One region of the Pseudomonas sp. NBRC 111131 genome, then DNA from elsewhere that is predicted to be linked to it. Evidence: riboswitches for the same ligand, from Rfam matches in the RefSeq annotation. Region 1 holds a riboswitch; the other holds the start of a gene.
What was found. A riboswitch is a leader RNA that binds a small molecule or an ion and turns the genes downstream of it on or off. The one in region 1 is predicted to bind thiamine pyrophosphate.
Positions count from the first base shown of each region.

Region 1 (6,894 bases):
ATGGCTGGCCGAGCGCTTTGCAGTGCACCTGCGCGCGATCGGGTAAACTTCGCCGCCATGAACAGATCACTCTATACCCTGCTGTTTCACCTGGGCCTGCCGCTGGTTGCGCTGCGCCTGTACCTGCGTGCGCGCAAGGCGCCGGCCTATGGCCAGCGTATCGGTGAGCGCTTTGCCCGCAACCTGCCGGCCATGCGCCAGGGCGGCATATGGGTGCATGCCGTCTCGGTCGGCGAGAGCATCGCCGCGGCGCCCATGGTGCGCGCCTTGCTCAAGGCGTATCCGGACTTGCCGGTCACCCTCACCTGCATGACCCCCACCGGCTCAGAACGCATTCGCGCCCTGTTCGCCGATGAGCCGCGCGTCCAGCATTGCTACCTGCCTTACGATCTGCCATGGGCGGCGGGGCGTTTTCTCGACCATGTGCGCCCGCGTCTGGGCATCATCATGGAAACCGAGCTGTGGCCCAACCACATCCACCAGTGCGCCAAGCGCGGTATCCCGGTGGCCTTGGCCAATGCACGGTTGTCCGAGCGCTCTGCCCGTGGCTATGCGCGTTTCGCCAGCCTGACGCGACCGATGCTCGCCGAGATGAGCCTGATCGCGGTACAGACCGAAACCGAAGCGCAGCGCTTTCGCGACCTCGGCGCGCGTCCCGCATGCGTGCAGGTGACCGGCTCGATCAAGTTCGACCTGAAGATCGATGGGCAACTGCTGCCGCGCGCCAAGGCGCTGCGCGAACAGTGGGGTGCAGCCCAGCGCCCGGTGTGGATCGCCGCCAGCACCCATGAGGGTGAAGATGCTCTGATCCTGCAGGCGCATCAGCAGTTGCTGCAGGCGCATGGCGATGCTCTGCTGATCCTGGTGCCGCGCCACCCCGAGCGGTTCGATGCGGTGCATGCCTTGTGCGCCGAGCAGTTCACCACCGTGCGCCGCTCTGCCGGCGCTGCTGTCGACAGCCACGTCCGCGTACTGCTCGGCGATACCATGGGCGAATTGCTGTTCCTCTATGCCCTGGCCGACATCGCCTTCGTCGGCGGCAGCCTGGTCGCCACCGGTGGCCACAACCCGCTGGAGCCCGCGGCGCTGGCATTGCCGGTGCTCATGGGGCCATATGTGTTCAACTTCCTCGAAATCAGCGCGATGCTGCGCGAGGCGGGGGCGTTGCAGCAGGTCGACAATGCCGATGGGCTGGCGGAAGCCGTGCGCCGGTTGATCGAGCTGCCGCAAGATGCCCAACGCATGGGCGAGGCGGGAAGGGCGGTGATGCAGGCCAATCAGGGGGCGTTGCAACGCTTGCTCGATAGGTTGGGCAAACTCATCGGCTGATACCTCGGGGCCGCTTTGCGGCCCTGTCGCGACAAAAGGCCGCCCCTACAACGATTGTGCGAAGCTCCAGGTCAAGGGCGACGCTCGAAGTTCTTGGCTGCGGCAGCCGCCAGGTCCGGTGGCAGGAAGTCCTTGTCCGGGTTGTAGTCGGGCTTGAGGTAGCGCTTCAGGTCTGCCAGGTCCTGTGGGCTCAAGGTCCCCGCTGCCTGCTTCAGGCTCAGGTTGTCGAGAATGTAGTCATAGCGGCTGTTGTTGTAGTCACGCACCGAGGTGTACAGCTGGCGCTGGGCATCGAGCACGTCGACGATGTTGCGAGTACCGACCTGATAGCCGATTTCGGTGGCTTCCAGCGCGCTCTGGTTGGACACGATCGATTGCTTGCGGGCCTGCACCTGCTCGACATCGGTGTTCACCGCGCGGTGCAGGTTGCGGGTGTTCTCCACCACCTGGCGGCGCAGGCTTTCGCGTTGCTGTTCACTCTGGTTCAGGCGCTGGTAGGCCTCGCGCACTTGCGAGCTGGTCAGGCCGCCGCTGTAGATCGGGATGTTCAACTGCAGGCCGATGGAGGTCTGCTCCACGTCTCCGCTGTAACGCACACCTGGCTGCGGCGCCGGATTGCTGAAACCGAGGTTGTCGTTGTCGCCTTTCTCGTAGCGTGCCACGGCATCGAGCGTTGGTGCGTGGCCGGCCTTGCGCTGGCGCAGGGTTTCTTCGGCGGCGGCAACGGCGTGGTTGGTCGCCAGCAGGTTGAGGTTCTGCCGCCCGGCGGTTTCCACCCAGGCCTTGGCGTCATTGGGGATCGGTACCTGCACGGGCAAGGTATGGACCACGCCCTGGATGGCGGTGTACTCGCGGTTGGTCAGCGTCACCAGGGCTTCGAAGGCATCCTGCACCTGGCGCTCGGCAATGATCCGGTTGGCCCGGGCAGTGTCGTAGCTGGCCTGTGACTGCAAGACGTCGGTCTTGTCGGAGAGGCCGACGTCGAATCGTTCGTTGGACTGGTCCAGCTGGCGCTTGAACGCGGCCTCTTCGGCCTTGGTGGCAGCCAGGTTGTCCTGGGCGCGGAGCACGGCGAAGTAATTTTGCGCGGTTTGCAGGATCAGGTTCTGCTCGGTGGCCGACAGCTCCAGTGCCGCCTGTTCATTGACCGCCTCAGCCGCCTGCAACTGGAACCAGCGATCGGCACGGAAGATCGGTTGCGACAGGGTCGCGCTCCAGGCATTGCCGCTGCGGTTGGAGGTAATCGACGGTTCATCGAACTTGGTGCGGCTATTGAGCATCTCGGCGCCGGCCGACAGGTTCGGTAACAGGCCGGCGCGGGCCTGGGGCACCACTTCGCGACGAGCGCCATAGTCGGCGCGGGCAGCGGCAAGGTCGGCGTTGTTGTCGACCGCTTCCTGGTAGACGCTGACCAGGTCGGTTTTCACTGTAGTGGGCACATCCGCTGCCCAGACCACTGCGTTGGACGCACAAGACACGGCTATCGCCAGTGAGAGTTTGCGCAGCATAGGGGCAATCCTTGTACGAAAGATAATTACTAAACTGTTGAGTTTTGAGCGATGAGGCAGTGTAGTGCCATGCGCACCCGGCAACAATCGTTGCCTGCGCCTTTCATCAGCCCTGTGTTCAACCTGCTTGGCTTTGCCGACCCCACCAGTCTAGACTGCGCATGTTCTTGTCGGGGTGCCTTGATGCAAAGGCTGAGATCGCAAAGTTGCGGATCCCGTTGAACCTGATCAGGTTAGCGCCTGCGTAGGGAACAAGATTGCTCGCCTTCCCGGGGAGCCTCTTGTGCCAGGTCCGGGATTGTCACAGCTCATGCAGCTCAAGGCACCTCCCCGTTTCCGGCACTGCACACCCGTCAAGGGGTGCGTCCGCGTCTTTCAGGTTCTCCCCGACATTCCACCGCTAGGAAGCTGTCTGGAGAGCCTGTGATGAGCAAACAAGAAAAAACGATCAACCTCAGCGAATCGGCGCAAGTCGATCAGCAGTCCGTGCAACCCTTCCCCCGTTCGCGCAAGGTGTATGTCGAAGGCTCGCGCCCGGACATCCGCGTGCCCATGCGCGAGATCAGCCTGCACGACACCCCCACCGATTTCGGCGGCGAATCCAATGCCCCGGTGTTGGTCTATGACACCTCCGGCCCGTACACCGATCCCAGCGTCATCATCGATGTGCGCAAGGGCCTGGCCGATGTGCGCTCGGCCTGGATCGACGCCCGTGGCGACACCGAGCGCCTGGGTGGCTTGAGCTCCAACTTCGGCCAGCAACGCCTGAACGACGCTGAGCTTGCCAAGCTGCGTTTCGCCCATGTGCGTAACCCACGCCGGGCCAAGGCCGGTGCCAACGTCACGCAGATGCACTACGCCCGCCAGGGCATCATCACCGCCGAGATGGAGTACGTTGCCATCCGCGAGAACATGAAGCTGCAGGAGGCACGCGCCGCCGGTTTGCTCAGCCAGCAACACGCCGGCCACAGTTTCGGCGCAAGCATTCCGAATGCAATCACCGCTGAGTTCGTGCGTGAGGAAATTGCCCGCGGCCGCGCGATCATCCCGGCCAACATCAACCACCCTGAGCTGGAGCCGATGATCATCGGCCGCAACTTCCTGGTGAAGATCAACGGCAACATCGGCAACAGCGCCCTGGGCTCCTCGATCGAGGAAGAAGTGGCCAAGCTGACCTGGGGTATTCGCTGGGGCTCGGACACCGTCATGGACCTGTCCACCGGCAAGCACATTCACGAAACCCGCGAGTGGATCATCCGCAACTCGCCGGTGCCGATCGGCACCGTGCCGATCTACCAGGCCTTGGAAAAGGTGGGTGGCGTTGCCGAGGATCTGACCTGGGAGCTGTTCCGCGACACCTTGATCGAGCAGGCCGAGCAGGGCGTGGACTACTTCACCATCCATGCCGGCGTGCTGCTGCGCTACGTGCCATTGACCGCCAAGCGCGTCACCGGCATCGTCAGCCGTGGTGGTTCGATCATGGCCAAGTGGTGCCTTGCCCATCATCAGGAGAACTTCCTGTACACGCACTTCGACGAAATCTGCGAAATCATGAAGGCCTACGATGTCAGCTTCTCGCTGGGTGATGGCCTGCGCCCGGGCTCGATCGCCGATGCCAACGATGCGGCGCAGTTCGGTGAGCTGGAGACCCTCGGCGAATTGACCAAGATCGCCTGGAAGCACGACGTGCAATGCATGATCGAAGGCCCGGGCCATGTGCCGATGCAGTTGATCAAGGAAAACATGGACAAGCAGCTGGAGTGCTGCGACGAGGCGCCATTCTACACCCTCGGCCCACTGACCACCGACATCGCCCCGGGTTATGACCACATCACCTCGGGCATCGGTGCCGCGATGATTGGCTGGTTCGGCTGTGCCATGCTCTGCTACGTCACACCCAAGGAGCACCTGGGGCTGCCGAACAAGGATGACGTCAAGACCGGCATCATCACCTACAAGATCGCTGCCCATGCCGCTGACCTGGCCAAGGGCCACCCGGGCGCGCAGATCCGTGACAACGCCTTGTCCAAGGCACGCTTCGAGTTCCGCTGGGAAGACCAGTTCAACCTGGGCCTGGACCCGGACACGGCACGCGCCTTCCACGACGAGACCCTGCCGAAGGAATCGGCCAAGGTGGCGCACTTCTGCTCGATGTGCGGGCCGAAGTTCTGCTCGATGAAGATTACCCAGGAAGTGCGTGAATACGCTGCCAACCAGCGCATCGAAGCGACCGATGTGTCGGTGGAAGAAGGCATGCGCGAACAGGCCGAGCGGTTCCGTCAGGAAGGCAGCCAGCTGTACAGAAAAGTGTAAGGCACTCCACAACCCCTGTAGGTGCGGGCTTGCCCCGCGAAAGCGTCAGCCAGGCCAGCACGACAGGTTGGCCCGACGCCTTCGCAGGCAAGCCCGCCCCCGCACTGGGGGCAGTGCTTATCTCAACATTTGCGGCGATCACAACAATGACTACCCCGAGCCATTTCTCTCCCGACCACCCGGTCCCTTCCAGCCAGCGCCCCTTCGGCGCCCGCGACCTGTTCTCGCTTTGGTTCTCCCTCGGCATTGGCCTGATGGTCCTGCAGGTGGGTGCCATGCTCGCCCCAGGCCTGGGCCTGGCTGGCGCTGTACTGGCCATCGCCCTCGGCACCGGCGTGGGTGTACTGCTACTGGGGGCGGCGGGGGTCATCGGCAGTGACACCGGCCTGTCCGCCATGGCCACCTTGCGCCTGAGCCTGGGCAGCCATGGCGCTCGCCTGCCGGCGTTGCTCAACCTCCTGCAACTGGTGGGCTGGGGCGCCTTCGAAATCATCGTCATGCGCGATGCGGCCAGCCTGCTCGGGGCGCGCACGTTCGGTGACGACAGCCTGTGGAACAGCCCGATGTTATGGACCCTGTGCTTCGGTGGCCTGGCCACCCTGCTGGCGGTCGCCGGGCCGCTGGCATTCGTGCGCAAGGTGTTGCGCAAATGGGGTATCTGGGTGTTGTTGGGCGCTTGCCTGTGGCTGACCTGGAACCTCTTTGCCAAGGCCGACCTGACTGCCCTGTGGCACCGTAGTGGCGATGGTTCGATGTCGCTGGCCGTAGGCTTCGACATCGTCATCGCCATGCCCTTGTCGTGGTTGCCGCTGATTTGCGATTACTCACGTTTCGCCCGCAGTGGCAAAGGTGTGTTCGGTGGCACTGTCCTGGGCTACTTCATTGGCAACACCTGGCTGATGAGCCTGGGTGTGGCTTACACCCTGGCCTTTGCGCCAGGTGGCGAGGTCAATGCGCTGTTGCTGGCCCTGGCGGGCGCCGGGATGGGGATTCCGCTGCTGCTGATCCTGCTGGACGAATCGGAGAAGGCATTTGCCGATATCCATTCGGCGGCGGTTTCAAGCGGCTTGCTGGTACGCCTGAAAGTCGAACACCTGGCCTTGGCCATCGGCGTGCTGTGCACCCTGATCGCCTTGCTGGCGCCGCTGGCCCAGTACGAGAACTTCCTGCTGTTGATCGGTTCGGTGTTCGCGCCGCTGTTCGGTGTGGTGCTGATGGACCACTACGTGATCCGTCGCCGCCATGCCCCTGCGCGGGTAGCGGGCCTGCATTGGCAGGCCTTGCTGGCCTGGGCAGTGGGGGTGGCGGCCTATCACACCATCGCCGCGCAAGCACCGGAGCTGGGCGCCACGCTGCCAGCACTGTTGCTGGCAGGTGGGCTGCATGCGCTACTGAGCCTCAGCCGCGCCCGGGAAACAGCTCGGGCTTGAGCACGCCGTTCAGGCGCGGGTAGGGGATTTTCAGCTCCACGTGGCCCATGGAGTAGGGCGCGATGGCATAGACTTCATATTTGACCACTACGGCGCCGTACGTCAGGGCGATGTGCGGCGACCGTTTGAATGGCCAGGTCTTGGCGAACTCGGCGTCCTTGTCCATGCCGACGCTGATCAGCCAGGCACGGTGCGATTCTTCGACCGTCTTCCAGAACGTCTCTTCCTGGCCTGGCACCAGCATGTCCTGCAGGGTCAACACCTTGTCCTGCTTGCGCGAATAGTTGATGAATGCGCGCCCAGGCATGCCGTGC
Region 1 covers NZ_BCBH01000004.1:163,783-170,676, reverse strand. The annotation lists gene APH34_RS05975 (LysR family transcriptional regulator) at 1-46, shown strand, start outside; gene waaA (lipid IV(A) 3-deoxy-D-manno-octulosonic acid transferase) at 58-1,329, shown strand; gene APH34_RS05965 (TolC family outer membrane protein) at 1,401-2,837, opposite strand; TPP riboswitch at 2,999-3,105, shown strand; gene thiC (phosphomethylpyrimidine synthase ThiC) at 3,264-5,150, shown strand; gene cytX (putative hydroxymethylpyrimidine transporter CytX) at 5,297-6,580, shown strand; gene APH34_RS05950 (RsiV family protein) at 6,549-6,894, opposite strand, start outside.

Region 2 (6,894 bases), on a different contig from region 1:
TCATGAGCTTTCGGTGCGTCTGGAGGCCCAAGGGCAAGGGGTCGGCAGGCGGCTGTTGGATCACGCCGCCTACGTGGCGCGGCGTCGGGGCTTTGAGCAACTGACCCTGACCACATTCGCTGAGGTGCCGTGGAATGCGCCTTTTTATGCACGCTATGGGTTCGAACGTATTGAGGAGCAGCACCTGAGCCCCCGTTTGCGCAGCATTCTGGCCAGCGAGGCGGCTCATGGTCTGGCCGGCAGATGCGCCATGCGCTTGCGCGTGGAATAACCCTTTGGATGCAGCGCTACCACTCAGCGCTGCTTGCGCGTACCCAGCTCGATCCACACCGGTGCATGGTCGCTGGCCTTGGCTTCATTACGAACCCAGGCATCCACTCCGGCGGCCTTGAGGTAGGGCGCAAGCTCAGGGTTGAGCAACAGATGATCGATGCGCAGCCCGGCATTGCGTGCCCAGTGATTGCGAAAATAGTCCCAGAAGGTATAGACGCGCGCGTCAGGATGCAGATGGCGAATGGCGTCGGTCCAGCCCTGCTCCAACAAAGCCTGGTAACACTGACGCGATTCTGGTTGCAGCAATGCATCCTTTTGCCAGGAGCGAGGGTTATAGATGTCGAAGTCGGTAGGCACGACGTTGAAGTCACCCGCCAGCACCGTTGGATGACCGCTGCCCTGCAGGCTGCGCGCATGGGCGAGTAGGCGCTCGAACCAGCGCAGCTTGTAATCGAATTTAGGGCCCGGTTGCGGGTTGCCGTTGGGCAGGTACAGACAGCCTACCAGCAAGCCGTGAACTGCCGCTTCCAGATAACGGCTCTGGCTGTCGTCTTCCATGCCCGGCAGGCCTCGGCGCACTTCCAGGGGCTGGCTATCCCTGGCCAGGATGGCGACACCGTTCCACGCGGGCTGACCGTGGTGCAAGCAGCCATACCCGGCGGCTTCAATAGCCTCCCGAGGAAACTGCTGGTCCGCGGCTTTGAGTTCCTGCAGGCAGGCAATGTCGGGCTTTTCCCGGTCCAGCCAGGCCAGCAGTGCCGGCAGCCGGCTGCGGATGCCATTGATGTTGAAGGTGGCGATGCGCAGGGCTTTCATGCGTCCGGGTCATCCACGTGGGCCTGTACGGCGTCGGGCAATGCACCCAGTTGCGCCTCATCGGCGAGCGCCTTGAGCGCCACCCAGTCATCCCATTCGATCGCGCCGTCATTGAGCAGCGCTTCGGCGGTATGGACCAGCCCTTCGTAGTAGGCATCGGGCGACTCAAGCCGATAACTGTCATCGTCGTATTGGGCATACCAGGCCTCAAGCTCAGGAATACTGCGTTCGATGCTCATGGCGCTACTCCTTTGCAAACCTTTGAATGTGTGAGCCTGTGCGCTGCGCATCGTTCCACGTGATCGTGCGACGTACGCCTGGGTGCAAAAAAAATTAAACCTATGGCCGCAGAGCGGGCTCAACCGTAAGCGACAAACGAGGTCGCGCCACGGTAGCAAGGAGAGAGACATGAGCAATCTGTTGATCAAACGCGTGGGCTTGTCAATGGTGCTGGGCATGGCGTCCTGGCAAGTGATGGCCGCCACTTCCGATGACTTTGTCGATGCCGCCACCGAGGCAGGCATTGCCGAGGTCGTTACCGGCAACCTGGCACTGGAAAAGAGCCAGAACGCCGAAATCAAGACCTTCGCCCAGCAGATGGTGACCGACCATACCAAGGCTAACCAGAAGCTCGGCGACATTGCCCGCAAGCTGGATATCAAGGTGCCGGACGATGCAGCGCTGACCGACAAGGTCAAAAAAATGATCTTGCAATGGCGTGACGAGTCGTTCGACAAGTCGTATGTCAACAACCAGGTCGATGCCCATGAAAAGGCGGTGGAACTGTTCAAGAAGGAAGCGGCTTCGTCCGACAAGCCCGAGCTGAAAGCTTTCGCCAGTGACACCTTGCCTACCCTGGAACACCATCTGGAACAGGCCAAGGCGCTTCAGGCCAAACACGGCAAATAATCGACCCATTGCACGAGGCTCTCATGACTAACGATGCACTGCGTAGCGAAATCCTCACCCGCCTGCTCCACGCTCATCCCCATGGGTTGGGCAAGGAAGTACTGGACAACTACCGCGGCGAAAAGGCGGTGGCAGGCATGCTCAAGACCTTGCAGGAACATGGCCTGATCCAGGACGGCAGTGTGGCGGTGGACGAGGAACACCAACTGAGCTTGAGCTACCCGATCAAATTGTCGGCAGCCGGCGTGGACGCCGCCAAGCAGGCGGACGGTGCACAGACAGACCGTTCACAGACGTAGGCGCACCCTAAGCGCAAACCAGGTAGCAGCGGGGTTGCCCGCTGCCGCCGGTATCGATGAAGAAGGCTACTTGTGCTTCTTCTCCTCATCCCTTGGCGCTATCGCTGGCCCTGTAGGGTCTACTTGCGGGTCGTCAAGGTCTGGTGAGTCCGGGTCAAAACCCAGCTCGTGGTTCTTGCTGGCTTTATCGGAGGAATGCGGGCCCTGCCCTTTTTCCGGCTGCTGGGTTGGCTTGGTCATGTAACAGTCTCCCTTGGGTGTCTTAGGAAGAGTGTGAATGCCGCTCGAAGTTTGATTTTATTTGCCGGCTGCCAACTGCTGCCGACAGTCCTTAAGTGCTTCATCCCGCTTGACCAGCTCACCCTGCAGAAACTGCAATTGCCTGCCCTGCTCCGCACAGATACCCCGTTTGTCTTCCAGGTGCTGCTCCTGCACCTGCAATTGCCGGCGCATTTCTTCGCTGGCGCCCTGTGCCTGCGCCAGGATCGTACGCAAACCCTGGATCTGCGCGTCCCGCTGCTCCAGCAACTCATCCAGCGCCTTGCGTTCACTGCAGGCCTGTCGATGTTCACCGAGCAAGCGCTCGTTGTCGCGGTGCAGGCGGGTCAGTTCGTCCTGTTTGACGATCATGCCTTGCTGCAACTGGCGCAACTCCACCTGCAGCTGCTGCAGCTGGGCTTCATGCCGGCGCTGGTCTTGCTCGCGTTGTTCGCGGCTGGCGCTTCGGTAGTGCTCAAGGGCATCCCGGGCGTGGCGGTGCTTGTCTTCCAGTGAGCGCACCTGCTCGTCCTTGTCGGCCAGGCGCACCTGCAACTCCCCAAGTGATTGATTCAGGCTGGCGCTGCGCAGTTGTTCGGCCTGCAACGTGCTCTGGGTGGCTACCAGGCGCTCCGATTCGGCAGCGAGTGCTGCGGCCTGTATCTGCAGTTGCTGGTGTGCGGTGGCCAATGCCTGCTGGGCCAGGTGCAACTGCGCCTCGAGCTGTTCGCGCTGTTCGTTGAAAGCCGCTTGCGCCTGCTCGACGCGGGCATCCGCCTCCTCCTGAAGCTGGTCTGCCAACTGCCCCACCAGCTTGCCCAGCGTGTCGCTCAGTGCTGGGGCACCCTGCAGCGCGGCAGGTTTGTGCTCCTCAAGCTCCTTGAGGTAACGATGGATAGTGGTTTTGGAGCCGGTGTTGCCCAGTTCGATACGTACAGCATCGATGCTCGGGTACTCACCCCGAGCGATCAATACCTGCCGTGCCTGCTGCACTACCGCTTTGTTAATACCGCCCCGGGCCATGAATGCTCCTACGATTTCGTATCATGGTACGTACCATGTATTTACATGGGAATTCTCACCCTCCTCGCACGGAAATTCAAGCACTTACTAAGGTTTAATAATCACGGCTTATCGCATGAGATAGCACGAATTCTGGGTGTGGGAGGTGGCTGCCGTAGGAGCAGTACACAAAGCACCCGGCCAGGGTGCGGCGGCGCAAATAGGCGCAGGCAGGTGGGGATGGATTGAAGGGGGAGCAGGTCGGCGCCGGGCGGCGCGACCTTATAGTGCGGGGCTAAAGCGGGCAGTGAATGGGTACCGCGTGGTACCCATTTACTGTTGAGGCTGTAAAGCGCCAGGCAGCGCGTAAGCGCATCAACCTTGGCTGTCGAGGCCCATTTGCCAGAAGTCGGCCTCCAACCGCGATGCCTGGCCAAAGATCGCGGCCAGCTCGATGAAGCGCTGCTCAGTCATGCTGCGCGCCGCCAGGTCATCGAGGTGCTTGCGTGCCGACGCCGCCACGTCCTGGTAGGCCTCACCGGCATACTCCCCGATCCATTCGCGGTAAGGATGGTCACTCAGGTCACCGATCCGCTCGGCCAGCACGCGCCCGATTTCGGCGTAGCCAATCACACACGGTGCCAAGGCTGCATGCAGCTCCAGCAGGTCGCCGGCGGCGCCGCAGTCGAGCACGTAGCGGGTGTAGGCCACCGTGGCCTGATGCTCCGGAGCGGCTGCGATATCGGCTTGCGACAGCCCCCAACGCGCGCAAAGCCGCAGGTGCAGCTCGGTCTCGTCGAGAATGGCTGCCAGGCCAGCCTGGGCGGCGCGGATATCTGCGGGGGTCCTGCTTTTATAGGCCGCCAGTGCCCAGGCGCGGGCGAACTGGATCAGGAACAGGTAGTCCTGAACCAGGTAGGTGCGGAAGGCCTCCTCGGCCAAGGTGCCCTCACCCATCTGCCGCACAAAATCGTGGTCGACATAGCGGGCCCACTGCGGCGCGGTTGCAGCTTTGAGGCGCTCGAAAATATCCATGCTCAGGCTTCCTCATCGTAAATGGCGTCGAAAAAGGCAAGCTCCAGCGCCACGGTACGTGAGTAGAAGTCGCTGCTCAGTGCTGCCTCCTGTGGCCCTACCCGGTCCAGTTCGGCCTGCAGGAAGGCAACGAATTCGGCAAATGCCGGGTTGTCGTGCAGGGTGATCCACTCGGCGTAGACGAAGTTGGCCGGCAGTGGTTTCGGCGCCTTGCTGGCCCAGTCCAGGTACAGCCCTTCTGCCACGTTCAGCACCGCCAGCGCGGCCGCATAGGACCGGGTAGCCGCCGCTTCGCGCATGATGGCCTTGAAGCCGGCAGTCGGCCCGCTGTCCGCGGGCTCGTTGCGTTGCGCGGGGCTGACGTCCAAGGCTTCGAACGCGCGCAGGAAATAGGTGTTTTCGTCGCTCGAGATCATGCCGGCGAAGCGACCGAAGCGCAGCCGAGCCTCAAAGGTGTCGGCGGTGGCGATCGCCGCACCGAGCAAGGTCAGGAAGCTGTCGATGAAGCGATGGTCCTGAACCAGGTAGCGGATCATGAACGGGTCGGCCACGCTGCCGTTGCAGAGCTCGGTGACGAAGCGATGGCCCACGGCAGCCGACCAGGTCGGTTCGCTCTGACGGCGCAGGATTTGGGTGAAACGTTCGGTCATGGTGCTGTCCTCCATTGAGGTGACAGCGAGACCGTTCGAGTGGGGCATGGAGCGGCCTCGCAGTGAGGCCGGCAAAAAGGCAGGTCGGCAGTCCCATCCCTTCGCCGGCATGATCCGGATCAGGTTCGAAGGGTCACCGCGCTGCAGTTGCCAGCGGTTTCTCAGCCCGTTGCCGGGCTCCCCTTGGTGGAGTGCAGGTATACAGCAGATCGACGGCCGTTGCCACTGGCCTGATCGACGCCCACAAGGCTAAAGGCACATCGCCACTAGTCATTATGCTGTCATCTTATTGTCGTATTTTTCCGCCTTCACCCCGGGTCGGGAATACCAGCAGTGATCCGCCGTTCTCTCTCGTCTACAGGCCTGTTGCGCCTGTTGATCCTGATGCTCTGCGCAGCCACCCTGACCTTTCTCTGGGGGCTGCATTTCGCCCAGAAGGCCGCCGCGCGCCAGGACGCGCTGTCCGCCAAGGCCGTTGAGCACCTGAACCTGGCCAGCATCGTTGCCCAGAGCCTGCGCCAACTGGTAGACCGCGCACAGGCCGTCGGCCGGGTGACCCAGGAGGATATGAAGGTGCTGCACCAGGGTAACCTCAGCCTCGCCCGGCTGCTGGCCGAGGACCCAGTGTTCAAGCGCATGGGCCTTTATGACCGGCACGGCCGCCTGCTTTCGGCCAGCCACGGCGACGAAGCCCCCGTGCTGCCAGCCCCCTGGCTGCAGCAATTGAACGTGCACGTCGCCCGCTATGGTTTCAAAGCGTTCCTGCCGCGTGTGGCCCCGTCCGACACACCAAACTGGCGACTGCCCTTCCTGCTGCCCTTGACCAGCCTGCCAAGCCGTGAAATCGACACCATCCTCCTCGTGCAGCTCGACATCGGCTACCTGGCGGTACTGTTCCAGCATATCGACCTGGGCACCACCGGGCTGATACGCCTGGTGCAGGACGACGGCCAGGAGCGGCTGCGCATCGACACCCATGGCGTGATCGGGGCCGGCGACAGCTTCGAGCCAGGCGTGCCCGGCTCAGGCGTCGAATCAGGGCAGCTCACGCAATATGCCTCTGGCGAGGCCTATCAGAGCCTGTACCGGCGTGTCGCCGAACGTGGCTTCAGCATTGTCGTCAGCCAACGCTACGATGAAATTCTGGCGCCCTCTGCCCTGGCCTACTCACGCCAGTTCTGGCTCAACCTGAGCATGACCTTGATGATCCTCGCCAGCCTGGCGTGGACGTTGCGGCTGCTGCGCAAGCGCCAGGAGGCGTTCAGCGCCCTGGAGCTTGCGCAGCAGGTCAATCAGCAACTGATCGGGCGCCTGGAGGACGAACACCGACGCAGCAGCCATGCCGCCGCCACCGATCACCTCAGCGGCTTGCACAACCGTCGTCAGTTCGTCGAGGTGGCGGGCACGGTGCTGACCCGGCAGCGCGGTAAACGCCGGCTGATGGCCATCTTGTTCATCGACATGGACCGCTTCAAGTCGATCAATGACTCGCTCGGGCACAAGATCGGCGATTTGCTGCTGCAGGCCGTGGCCGGGCGCATCCAGCGCCTGCTCGAGCCGGGCGACGAAGCCTCGCGCTTTGGTGGCGACGAATTCGTCGTGCTGCTGGCCGGCGAGCGCAGCGAAGAGCAAATCAATGCCTGGGTGCGCAA
Region 2 covers NZ_BCBH01000023.1:59,526-66,419, forward strand. The annotation lists gene APH34_RS19610 (GNAT family N-acetyltransferase) at 1-271, shown strand, start outside; gene xth (exodeoxyribonuclease III) at 295-1,089, opposite strand; gene APH34_RS19620 (hypothetical protein) at 1,086-1,328, opposite strand; gene APH34_RS19625 (DUF4142 domain-containing protein) at 1,498-1,998, shown strand; gene APH34_RS19630 (hypothetical protein) at 2,022-2,297, shown strand; gene APH34_RS29595 (DUF6021 family protein) at 2,364-2,537, opposite strand; gene APH34_RS19635 (DNA-binding protein) at 2,595-3,578, opposite strand; gene tenA (thiaminase II) at 3,933-4,598, opposite strand; gene APH34_RS19645 (TenA family protein) at 4,595-5,242, opposite strand; TPP riboswitch at 5,322-5,436, opposite strand; gene APH34_RS19650 (bifunctional diguanylate cyclase/phosphodiesterase) at 5,576-6,894, shown strand, end outside.
Region 2: linked by a shared signal. The riboswitch ahead of APH34_RS19645 (TenA family protein) and the one ahead of thiC (phosphomethylpyrimidine synthase ThiC) in region 1 are both predicted to bind thiamine pyrophosphate.